3 regions of the Xanthomonas sp. MUS 060 genome follow, and region 1 is predicted to be linked to each of the others. Evidence: predicted binding sites of a transcription regulator. Region 1 holds the regulator's gene; each other region holds the start of a gene.
What was found. Region 1 encodes HrcA, which represses chaperone genes, less so after heat shock. Its sites were predicted from a motif close to TTNGCACTCNNNNNNNNNGAGTGCNAA; they were not measured.
Positions count from the first base shown of each region.

Region 2: a site for HrcA is predicted at 2,332-2,358, ahead of rpoH (RNA polymerase sigma factor RpoH). Genes of this name have one in related genera too.
Region 3: a site for HrcA is predicted at 1,724-1,750, ahead of XANALMUS060_RS06215 (co-chaperone GroES). Genes of this name have one in related genera too.

Region 1 covers NZ_JZIM01000014.1:68,071-72,230, forward strand. Annotated here, with positions in the region: gene dnaK (molecular chaperone DnaK) at 1-429, opposite strand, end outside; gene grpE (nucleotide exchange factor GrpE) at 576-1,097, opposite strand; gene hrcA (heat-inducible transcriptional repressor HrcA) at 1,258-2,316, opposite strand; gene recN (DNA repair protein RecN) at 2,433-4,100, shown strand.
Region 2 covers NZ_JZIM01000003.1:10,024-14,183, forward strand. Annotated here, with positions in the region: gene ftsX (permease-like cell division protein FtsX) at 1-541, shown strand, start outside; gene XANALMUS060_RS04765 (response regulator) at 549-1,391, shown strand; gene ung (uracil-DNA glycosylase) at 1,416-2,147, shown strand; gene rpoH (RNA polymerase sigma factor RpoH) at 2,369-3,247, shown strand; gene XANALMUS060_RS04780 (primosomal protein N') at 3,398-4,160, opposite strand, start outside.
Region 3 covers NZ_JZIM01000004.1:70,536-74,695, forward strand. Annotated here, with positions in the region: gene groL (chaperonin GroEL) at 1-1,275, opposite strand, end outside; gene XANALMUS060_RS06215 (co-chaperone GroES) at 1,387-1,674, opposite strand; gene cutA (divalent-cation tolerance protein CutA) at 1,930-2,262, shown strand; gene XANALMUS060_RS06225 (protein-disulfide reductase DsbD) at 2,267-4,160, shown strand, end outside.

The DNA of each region.
Region 1 (4,160 bases):
CACGGTGATGACGGCCTCGGTCACCGTCTCCCCGAGAAACGCCTCGGCGGTCTTTTTCATCTTTTCCAGCACCTGCGCGGAAATTTCCTGCGGCGCCAGCTTGCGTCCGTCGGCGGTGGCCACCCAGGCATCGCCGTTGTCGTGCTGGGCGATGGAGTAAGGGACCAGGCCAATGTCCTTCTGCACTTCGGCATCGCCGAATTTACGGCCGATCAGACGCTTGACCGCGTAGAAAGTGTTCTTCGGGTTGGTCACTGCCTGACGCTTGGCCGAGGCACCCACCAACACTTCGCCATCCTTGGTGTAAGCGACGATCGAAGGCGTGGTACGGTCGCCCTCGGAATTTTCGATGACGCGAGCCTTGCCGCCGTCCATGATCGCCACGCACGAATTGGTCGTGCCCAGGTCGATGCCGATGATCTTGCCCATTGGAATGACTCCTGAAATGTCGTGTGTCCGGCCTGTGCCGGGGGTCTGGTTTGGATATAGGGATGGCCGCAGATCATTCAAGCCATCGCCGCAAATTTGCGTTCTAACGCCAGCGCATCGGCTGCATGCGCACGCGGCAGCCGCGCTCAATCGTGCTTGGCCACCACCACCAGGGCTGGACGCAGCAGGCGCTCGTTGAGCAGATAGCCCTTCTGAAACACTTGAATCACGTGTCCCGGGGCGATGCCCTCGGCCTCGGCCTGACTGATCGCCTGGTGATGTTCGGGGTCGAACGGCTGCCCGGCCGGGTCGAGCAGGGTCAGACCGTTGTCTGCCGCGACCTTGAGCAATTGCTTGTAAGTCAGTTCCAGGCCATCGCGCAGTGGACTGGGTTCGCTGCCGGCGGCGGTCAGCCCCGCATCCAGGCTATCGAACACCGGCAATAAGTCGCCGAGCAGACGCTCGTTGGCGAACTTGCGCGCCTGCTCCACGTCGCGCGCGATGCGCTTGCGCTGGTTCTCAAGGTCGGCCCGCTCGCGCAGCGCATCGGCCTTGACCAGGGCCAGTTCGCTGCGCAGCGTCTCCAACTCCGCCTGCAGCGGATCGGTCGCGGGCTGTTGCGCCTCGGTCAGGTGTTCGGAATCGAATTCGGGGTGATCTTGGCTCATGTCTGGTCTATGTCCCTGGCGGGAGGTACACCCGCTCTACCGGACCACCTATGTGGGCGATGCGGAGGGATTCAAGATACTGTGTTGCAGGGAGAGACCCTGGAATGCGATCGCCAGCGCAGCAGTTCGGATCGACAAGACAAGAGCTGACGCGCCGGCCTCAACGTCCATCGGGCGGAGCCGGGTCGAGCCTTGCGCCGAGCACCTCGGCGGCGATCTGCACCAGCGGGATGACCCGATCGTAATCCATGCGTTTGGGGCCGATCACCCCCAGCACGCCGAGCACCTGACCACCGGCCATGTAAGGCGCCGTCACCAGCGATACGCTCTCCAGCGGCACCATGCCGGTCTCCTCGCCGATGAAGATGCGCACCCCTGGGGCACGGATGGTGCGCTCCAGCAGTTGCAGGATCTCGCGCTTGCTGGCGAAAACCTCGAACAGTTCGCGCAAGCGCTCCAGGTCCGACAGGTCCTGCACCCCCATCAGCTTGGTCTGCCCGGCCAGCACGACATCCTCGCCGACCGGTGCCAGCGCTTGTTCCGCCAATTCCACGCTGTGCGCGAGCAACTGTTCCATCGCGTCGCGCGCGCGGCGCAGATCGCGCAACAGGCTGGCACGGATGTCGGCCAACGCGCGCCCGGCGAAATGGGCGTTCAGATAATTGGCGACGCGTTCCAGTTCCGCCGGCTCGTAGGCCTTGCGCGGCTCGATCACCCGGTTTTGCACTTCGTTGTCGGCAAACACCAGGATCGCCAGCACGCGCCGCGCGTCCAGCGGCACGAAGTCGATGTGCCGGAACGCGAACTGCTCGCGCTTGGGCGCACTGACCACCCCGACGAAATGGGTCATCGCCGACAACAACTCCGAAGCGCTGCCGAGCAGCGCCTGGGTGCCGGCGGCATTGGCCATCTCCGCGCGCAGTCGCGCCACTTCGTCCTCGGCTGGCGGGCGCATCTGCACCAAGCTGTCGACGAACACCCGGTAGCCGGTGGCGGTGGGCACGCGTCCGGCCGAGGTGTGCGGCGAACTGAGCAAACCCGCGTCTTCCAGGTCGGCCAGGATGTTGCGAATCGTCGCCGGGCTCACATCCAGCCCGGCGTGACGGGCCAGGGTCTGCGACCCGACCGGCTCGCCGTCACGGATGTAACGCGAGATCAGGGTGCGCAGCAATTGCCGGGCACGCGGATCGAGGGCGGACTGGAACAGGGAAGCAGGCATGGGATCAACCCGTGAGACTGGACAATAGATAATCCTTACCTGCCCGCCTGGCAAGTAAGTCAATTGGCCCACCTACCCGCGCATGCTAGCGTTGCGCGGCCCTGGATGTAGACCTCATGCTCAGACACCTCTCGATCAAGGATTTCGCCGTCGTTCGCAGCACCGAACTGGAATTGGGCCCCGGCATGACCGTGGTGTCCGGTGAAACCGGGGCCGGCAAGTCGCTGATGGTCGATGCGCTCGGCTTCCTGTCCGGACTGCGCGCCGACAGCGGCGTGGTCCGCCACGGCGCCGAGCGCGCCGAACTGTCGGCCGAATTCAGCATCCCCGCCACCTCACCCGCGCGTGCATGGCTGGACGAGAACGAACTGAACGACGACGCACACTGCCAACTGCGCCGCGTGATCCGCGCTGATGGCGGTTCCCGCGCCTGGATCAACGGACGCCCGGTGACATTGTCGCAACTGGCCGAACTGGCCGGCCATCTGGTGGAAATCCACGGCCAGCACGAACACCAGGCGCTGCTTTCGCGCAGCAGCCAGCTCGGCCTGCTCGACGCCTACGCCCGCAATGAAGCCGAGCGCGGCATGGTCCGCAGCGCGGCCACGCACTGGCAGGCACTGCTGGCCGAGCGCGAGACCCTGCTGGCGCAGGGCGAGGTGTCCGACCGCATCGGCTTCCTGCAACACCAATTGAGCGAACTGCAGCGCGAGGACCTGGACCCGGCGGCAATCGCTGCGCTGGACGCCAACCACCGTCGCCAAGCCCATGCCACCGCGCTGATCGCGGCCTGCGAGAGCGCAGCGCAACGGCTCAACGGCGACGACGCACCAGCGGTACTCGAAATGCTGCAGCAAACCCGCCATGCACTGGGCAAGGTCGGCGAATACGACCCGCGCCTGACCGAGGTCCAGGCACTGATCGACAGTGCCAGCATCCAACTGGAAGAGGCGCTGGCACTGCTCGAACGGGCGCGCGACGACCTCGATGCCGACCCCGCGCAGTTCGAGGAGATGGAACGCAAGCTTGGGCGCCTACACGACCTGGCACGCAAACACCGGATCGGCGTGGACGCGCTGAGCGCGCACCGCGACGCACTGCTGGCCGAAGTGGAGCGCCTGCGCGGCGCTGGCGAGCGCCTGGACGGGCTCGATGCGGAAATCGCGCAGGCCACCCATGCCTGGCGCGAAGCCGCGACCGCCCTGACCGCCAGCCGGATACAAGGCGCGCAAGCGCTCTCGCGCGACACCACCGCACTGATCGGCGAACTCGGCATGGGCGGAGGGCATTTCCTCATCCAGCTCGAACCGCACGAGCGCGCGCGCCCCGATCCAACAGGGGCCGAACGGGTCGAATTCCTGGTCGCCGCCAACGCCGGACAACCACCTCGTGCCCTACGCAAAGTCGCTTCCGGCGGCGAACTCTCGCGCATCTCGCTGGCGATCGAAGTGGCCGCGCTGGGTCTGGATGCCGTGCCGACCATGGTTTTCGACGAAGTCGACTCGGGAATTGGCGGTGCCGTGGCCGACATCGTCGGCAAGAAGTTGCGCGCGCTGGGCGAGCAACGGCAGGTTCTATGCGTGACGCACCTGCCGCAGGTCGCGGCGCAGGGCCATGCCCATTACCGGGTCAGCAAGGCACCGGTCGAGGGCATGACCCAGAGCGCGGTGGAACTGCTGGAACCGCGCCAGCGCGAAGAAGAACTGGCACGAATGCTCGGCGGGGTCGAAGTCAGCAAGGAAGCGCGCGCGGCAGCCAAGCGGCTCCTCCTCAGCGTCGGCTAACGCACACCGGGCACATCGCGTCACGGCCTACAGGACGCATCGGGGTACGATAGTTCAGGC
Region 2 (4,160 bases), on a different contig from region 1:
GCCGACATTGCTCACCGTGATCCCCGCCGCAGACGACGACACCGCGCTGGCGCTGGCGTTGAGCGCCTTGCCGCAAGCCGATTTGGTCCAGCACGACGCGCTGTGGCGTAAACGCCTGGATGGTTGGTTGCACTTCGGACAGCGCTTGGTGCAGGTGTTGTCGCTCCTGCTTGGCGCCGGTGCGGTGCTTGTCGTCGGCAACACGGTACGCCTGGATATCCAGGCGCGGCGCGAGGAAATCGGTGTGCTGCAGTTGCTCGGCGCCAGCGATGGCTTCATCCGTCGCCCGTTCCTGTACCTTGGGGCCTGGTATGGCTTCGGCGCCGGTGTGCTGGCGCTGGCATTGCTTGCTGTCTCCGCTGTGGCACTGGGGCCGCCGCTGACGGCGCTGGCGGACAGCTACGGTAGCCATTTCCTGCTGCATGGACTGGACGTATCACAGGTGTCGCTGGTTCTGCTCGGCACCTTGTTGCTGGGCTGGCTCGGTGCCTGGCTGGTGACTGGCCACTTCCTGCGCCAGACACGGCCCACCGACACGTGAAGTGCGCATGTCAGTGCACGAGTTCAAGTACCTGATCAACGCCGCCCCGCGGGTGATGGTGGTCGATGGATCCAAGCTGGTGCGCAAGCTGATCGCCGACGTGCTGCATCGCGAGTTGCTGGATGTCGAGGTGGTCGGCTGTGCCAGCATTGCCGAGGCGCGTCTGGCGTTGGAGGCTGGCCCAGTCGATCTGGTCACCACCTCGCTGGCGCTCCCCGATGGCGACGGCCTGGCCCTGGCGCGCAGCGTGCGTGAGGCCGCTGGGCAGGCTTATGTGCCGGTGATCGTCGTCTCTGGCGATGCTCAGCGGCATCTGGTGGAACGCCGATTTACCGAATACGTCACCGACTATTTCGATAAGGCCCTTGGTCACAAGGCTTTGGCGACCTTCGTCCGTGGCTATGTGCAGCCGCAGCCGGTGGTTGGGGCCACCGTTCTTTATGTCGAGGACAGTCGGGTGGTGGCCGAGGCCACCAAGCGCATGCTCGAGCGCCAGCAATTGCATGTGCTGCATGTCTTGAGCGCCGAGGAGGCGTTCACCCTGCTGGCCGCCGAATCCCTCGGCCGCACGACGCACCGCATCGATCTTGTGCTGACCGACGTCACATTAAAGGGTGAGCTCAACGGCCGCGACGTGGTCCAACGTATCCGCTTGGATTTCGCCTACGGCAAGCGGCGCATGCCGGTGTTGGTGATGACCGGCGACAGCAATCCGCACAACCAGTCCGCGCTGCTGCGCGCTGGCGCCAACGACCTGGTGCAAAAGCCGATCGAAGAGCGTCTGCTGGTGACCAAAGTGTTGTTCCAATTGCGTCTGGCCAGACTCGATAGGAACGCGGTGACCTTTTGACCTGATGTGTCGAGTCCGTATGCAATGACCAACAACGAAAACGAGAGCCGGATCCAGTTGGAGCCGTCGTGGAAAGCGCAGGTCGGTGACTGGCTGTTGCGCCAGGAAATGCGCGAGTTGGCCGTCTACCTGCGTCAGCGCAAGGCGGCTGGCGCGCATGTGTTCCCGCCGGGACGGCAGATCTTCGCCGCATTCCAGGCCACCCCGTTCGATGCGGTGGAAGTTGTGATCCTGGGCCAGGATCCCTACCACGGGCGTGGTCAGGCGCATGGCCTGTGTTTCTCGGTGCTGCCCGGCGTGCCGGTGCCACCATCCCTGCTCAACATCTACAAAGAGATCGAGGACGATTTGGGCATCCGCCGTCCCGATCACGGCTGCCTGCTACCCTGGGCGCAGCGCGGTGTCTTGATGCTCAATGCGGTGCTTACCGTTGAGGAAGGCCGTGCCGGTGCCCACCAGGGCAAAGGCTGGGAAGGCTTCACCGACCATGTGGTGGAGACCCTCAACCGCGAGCGCGAGGGCCTGGTGTTCCTGCTTTGGGGAAGTTATGCGCAGGCCAAGGGCAAGGTCATCGATACCCGGCGCCACCGGGTGCTGAAGGCACCGCATCCCTCGCCGTTGTCCGCGCACCGCGGATTCCTTGGCTGCAAGCATTTCTCCGCTGCCAACGAATACCTGCGCCGTCGCGGGGTCACCCCGATCGACTGGAGCCTGCCCACGCGCGCAGATCTGGAAGCATCGTTACGCGATGCCTGAACTGACATGGGATGTCGTTCTCACCTCGATCCCGCATGGACGCCATTTTCGCCAAGCCGGTGCTAATTTGGGATGGATAAACGGTCCGTTTCATTGTTCTGTCTGATCGTTGCAATATCTCTGCTATGGCGCATTTTTCGACTCGAATGTTTCATAAACGGAACGAAGGAACTTTTTACTGAACCCGTCAGTCCAATTAGTTGACTGCTAAGATGAGACCTATGAGCCAGACTCTCTCTACCACCGCATTGGTGGCCAACAATCTTCCGATTCCCAGTCCGCTTGGTTCGCTGGATGCCTACATTGGCGCCGTGCACCAGATCCCGGTGCTGACGTCCGAGGAGGAGCACGCCCTGGCGGTGCGCTATCGCGACCAGGAAGACCTGGATGCGGCGCGCGAACTGGTGCATTCCCACCTGCGCTTCGTGGTCCATGTGGCCCGCGGCTACAACGGCTATGGCCTGCCGCTGGGCGATCTGGTCCAGGAGGGCAACATCGGCCTGATGAAGGCGGTCAAGCGCTTCGACCCGGACATGGGCGTGCGTTTGGTCAGCTTCGCGGTGCACTGGATCCGTGCCGAGATGCACGAGTACATTCTGAAGAACTGGCGTATCGTCAAGGTTGCCACGACCAAGGCGCAGCGCAAGCTGTTCTTCAACCTGCGCAAGTCCAAAACGCGTCTGGGCTGGATGAACGCTGCGGAAGTGACGGCCGTCGCCAAGGACCTCAACGTGTCCGAGCGCGAGGTGCTGGAGATGGAATCGCGTCTGTCCGGTCGCGATATCGGCTTTGACGCTCCGTCCGACGAGGACGACGATCATGCGCCGCCTTCTCCGGCCGCCTATCTGATGGCCAACGAAGAAGATCCTTCGCAGGCTTACGAACGTGCCGACAGCGATGACAATCAACTGCAACTGTTGCGCGAAGGCCTGGCCGAACTGGATGCGCGCTCGCGCGACATCATTGCGCGGCGCTGGTTGGACGCGGACAGCAAGATCACGCTACAGGAACTAGCCGACGAATACGGCGTTTCGGCCGAACGTATCCGCCAGATCGAGGCCAACGCGCTGAAGAAGATGAAGGCGCTGTTCGTCGCCTGATCCACCTGCGCTGCGCAAGCGATGAACGTTGTACCGCCATGGGATTTATAGTTGCATGTCGGTAGATCCGCTCAGGGAGGCGGGAGACAAAGCCATGCAAAGGACAGCGACGGAGCGGATGATGAAGCCGGATGCGTCGTGGCCGTCATGTCAGTACAAATCCTGTGGGTCTACGTCCAGCGACCAGCGTACTCGCCGTGCCTGGGGTAGTGCATGGATTGTCGGCACGGTCGCATCCAACAGGTGATGCAGTGCGCGCCGGGTACTCGCCGAGAGTAGGAGTTGGGTACGTTGGAAACCCGCGCGGCGCGGCATTGGCGCCGGCATTGGGCCGAAGCGCTGTACCTGATCGTGCGCTGGCAGCAGCGCGCGCACTGCGGCGAGAAAAGCGTTGGCGTGCTCGACCTGCTTAGCCTCGGCGCGCAGCAGCGCCAGATGCGCGAATGGCGGGAAGCCAGCGGCTTCGCGCTGCGCCAGTTCCGCTGCGGCGAAGGCGTGGTAGCCGCCATGCACCAGAATTTCCAGTAGCGGATGACCGGGATGGTGGGTCTGCAACCAGACGTCACCGGGGCGCGTGGCGCGACCGGCACGGCCGGCGACTTGGATCAACTGTTGCGCCAGTTTCTCGCTGGCGCGGAAGTCGGCTGAAAATAGCCCTTCGTCGATGCCCACCACCACGACTCTGCTCAGTTGCGGCAGATCGTGACCCTTCGCCAGGATCTGCGTGCCGACCAGGATCCCGGGGGCGTTGCCGAGTGTGGCCAGTTGTGTTTCCAGCGCATCGCGGCGCTGGGTGGTGCTGCGGTCGATGCGCAGCACTGGCACCTCCGGAAAGGCCTGCACCAAGCGTTCTTCCAGGCGCTCTGTGCCGATGCCCTGCGGTTGTAGCCCCAAGCTGCCACAGTCCGGGCAG
Region 3 (4,160 bases), on a different contig from region 1:
CGCGCTCAACGCACGCACCAGGGCCACGCCGCCGCCGGGGACCACGCCTTCTTCCACCGCCGCACGGGTGGCGTGCAGGGCGTCTTCGACGCGCGCCTTCTTTTCTTTCATTTCGATCTCGGTGGCAGCGCCGACCTTGATCACCGCCACGCCGCCAGCCAGCTTGGCCATGCGCTCTTGCAGCTTCTCTTTGTCGTAGTCCGACGAGGTCTCGGCGATCTGCGATTCGATCTGCTTGATGCGCGACTCGATCCCGGCGGTATCGCCGACGCCATCGATGATGGTGGTGTTTTCTTTGGAAACCTGCACCTTCTTGGCGCGGCCCAGATCCTTGAGGGTCGCCTTCTCCAGCGACAGGCCCACTTCATCGGAGATCACGGTGCCGCCGGTCAGCACGGCCATGTCTTCCAACATCGCCTTGCGACGGTCGCCGAAGCCCGGCGCCTTGACCGCCACGACCTTGACGATGCCACGGATGGTGTTGACCACCAGGGTCGCCAGCGCCTCACCTTCCACTTCCTCGGCGACGATCAGCAGCGGCTTGCCCGCTTTGGCCACGCCTTCCAGCAACGGCAGCAGGTCACGCACGTTGGAGATCTTCTTGTCGTGCAGCAGGATGAACGGATCGTCCAGGTCGGCCGACTGGCTCTGCTGGTTGTTGATGAAGTACGGCGACAGGTAGCCGCGGTCGAACTGCATGCCCTCGACCACGTCCAGCTCGTTGTCCAGGCCCGAGCCTTCCTCGACCGTGATCACGCCCTTCTTGCCGACCTTCTTCATCGCGTCGGCGATGATGTTGCCGATCGCCTTATCGGAGTTGGCCGAAATGGTGCCGACCTGGGCGATGGCGTTGTCGTCGGCGGTGGGCTTGCTGATCTTCTTCAGTTCGGCCACGGCGGCCTCGACGGCCTTGTCGATACCGCGCTTGAGGTCCATCGGGTTCATGCCGGCAGCGACGGCCTTGGAGCCTTCGCGGATCAGCGCCTGCGCCAACACGGTGGCGGTGGTGGTGCCGTCGCCGGCGTTGTCGGAGGTCTTGGAGGCGACTTCCTTCACCATCTGCGCGCCCATGTTCTCGAACTTGTCCGCCAGCTCGATTTCCTTGGCAACGGAGACGCCATCCTTGGTGATGGTCGGGGCACCGAAGCTCTTCTCGAGCACGACGTTGCGGCCCTTCGGGCCAAGGGTCGCCTTGACGGCATTGGCGAGGATGTTGACACCGCGCACCATGCGCGAACGGGCGTCTTCACCGAAACGGATATCTTTGGCAGCCATATGGGTAACTCCAGTAATGCGTGATTTGGGAATTTAGGAATCGACAGGCAGCAGGTCTTAGGACAGCGGGAGCGCACAGCGCATCCAGCTCCTGGCCCGGCGTGAGGGCCTTTAGCCGACGATGGCCAGGATGTCGTCTTCGCGCAGCACCTTGTACTCGACGCCTTCGGACTTGTAGCTGGAGCCGGCGTACTGGCCGTAGATGACCTTGTCGCCAACCTTCAGCGCCGGCGCGCGCACGCTGCCGTTGTCCAGCGGCTTGCCTTGGCCGATGGCCACGACTTCGCCCTTGGTGGACTTTTCTTTGGCCGAATCCGGGATCACGATGCCGCCGGCGGAGATTTCGTCGGCTTCGATCGGCTTGACTACGACGCGGTCGTGAAGCGGCTTGATGCTCATTGAGAGGGGCCTCTTAAATGATTGATTGGTCTAGTGAAATTAGGCGGCATTAGCACTCGCAGATGACGAGTGCCAGCAACGCTGGCGAAAAAACCCGGCACGCCGGGATGCGCAAGATGTAGTGCCAAGCGACAGGCTTTCAAGGGGCGAGAGCAAAAAATTTTCGCACTCACCGTTCTCCACCCACGCCAGGACATCGAACATCGCTCCGGGCGCCACCACAGCCCGATTGGGCGTCCCTATACTGTGGCCTATATGGTCATGCCCGCGCTCCGCCTATTGTTCAGCACCTGCCCCGATCCGGCCTGCGCCGCGCGGATCGCACGAACGCTGGTCGACGAGCGGCTGGCCGCATGCGTGAGCCGCCTACCAGGCCTGCACTCCACTTACCGCTGGCAGGGCACGGTGGAACAGGCCGAGGAAGTACTGCTGCTGATCAAAACCGCTGCCGACCGCCTGCCCGCGCTACGGCAGCGGCTGTGCGAACTGCACCCCTACGATGTGCCTGAGCTGGTCGAAGTCGAGGTCGCCGATGGCCTGCCCGCCTACCTGCAATGGCTGCATGCCGAAACCCGTGAGGAACCATAAGCCGATGACCTTGCTGCAACGTATCGTCGCTGTGTGCCTGCTGGCCATAGCCGCCTTCCCCGCCCTGGCAATCAGCGAAAAAGACCTGCTGCCGGTGGACCAGGCCTTCGCGCTGAGCGCGCAAGCGCCCGAACGCGGCCGCATCGTGCTGCACTGGGACATCGCCAAGGGTTACTACCTGTATCGGCACCGGATCGCAGTCCGGGTGATCGGTGACTTCAAACCCAACCCGACCCTGCAATTGCCAGCCGGACACAAAAAGATCGACCCGTATTTCGGCGAAGTGGAGACCTACCGCGGCGAACTGACCGCCGTGCAGAGCGGCATTGCCGACCCCGGCACCAAGCACCTTCAACTGGAAGTGCGCTACCAGGGCTGCGCCGACGCCGGTGTGTGCTACCCGCCGCAGAAACGCATGCTCGATGTGGCGCTACCGGCGGCCGTTGCTGCGGATGCGGTGCCGCCCAGCAAGTCTGCGCCAGTAGACAACCACTCCGATAACGAGGGAAAACCGCTGCTCGGCACCAGTGCAGCGACCGACATGCTGCAGGGCCTGCCGCTGCCGTCGGATCAGGCATTCGGCTTCGAAGCCATCGTCAGCGACGGCAATACCTTGCTGTTGCGCTTCACGCCCGCACCCGGCTATTACCTGTACCGCGACCGCACCGCGCTGGTACTGGAAGGTGCCCCCGGCATTCGCACCGGCATACCGCGTTGGCCGCCGGGCCGCTCGCACCAGGATGAACACTTCGGCAATGTGGTGGTGTACTTCGACCAAAGCGAAGTGACCGTGCCGCTGCAACGACAACGCACCAATGCCGCCGAGGCGACCTTGGTGACGACCTTCCAGGGCTGTCAGACCAACGGCATCTGCTATCCGCCCATGACCCGGCGGGTGAAGCTGTCGCTGCCCAAGGGCAAGCTCACTTCGCCCGATCAAGCGGCGGTCACCCCGCTCATGGTGACTCCGCTGGACAGCCGCCAGAGTGACGCCAACGACGCGACGAGCGCTGCCAACCAAACGACAGCGCCTGCGCCCAAGCCTGCGCCGGATGCCCCGGCGTACCGTGACGCAAGCCACGCCGCGACGCAGCCCGCACCGCAAAACCTGCTGTGGATCCTACTGCTGGCATTGGGTGGGGGCTTGGTGCTGAACCTGTTGCCCTGCGTGCTGCCGATCCTATCGTTGAAGGTCCTGGGCTTGGCGCAAAGCGGCGAAAGCCGCAGCCGCGCTCGCCGCCATGCGCTCTGGTACACCACGGGCGTCTTGACCTCCTTCGCCGTGGTCGGCGGTATCGCCGTGGCCGCGCGCCTGCTATGGGGGTTCCAATTGCAGCGTCCGGGCTTCGTCGCGGTCCTGGTGTATCTGATGTTCGTGGTCGGGCTCAGCCTGTCCGGCGTCTTCACTCTCAGCACCAATCTCGGCGGCCTGGGCCAGTCGCTCTCGGCGCGCAGCGGACCGGTCGGCGATTTCTTCACTGGCGTACTGGCCTGCGTGGTGTCCAGTGCCTGTATCGGGCCATTCATGGGTCCGGCACTGGGCTATGCACTGACCGCCCCGCCAGCCACAGCCATGCTGGTGTTCCTGACCCTCGGCCTGGGCCTGGCGCTGCCATTCCTGTTGATCGGCTTCGTGCCGTCCCTTGCCACGCGCCTACCCAAGCCGGGTGCATGGATGGAAACGCTCAAGCAGGTGCTGGCGTTCCCGATGTACCTGACCGCGATCTGGCTGCTGTGGGTGCTGGGCAAGCAGCGCGGCGTAGACGCGGTCGCCCTGCTGTTGATCGGCACCACGCTACTGGCCCTGGGGCTGTGGTGGTTCGAACGCGCACGCTGGCACGGCCACACGTGGGGCATGCGCGCGGCCAGCGTATTGCTGCTGCTGGCGCTGCTGCCGG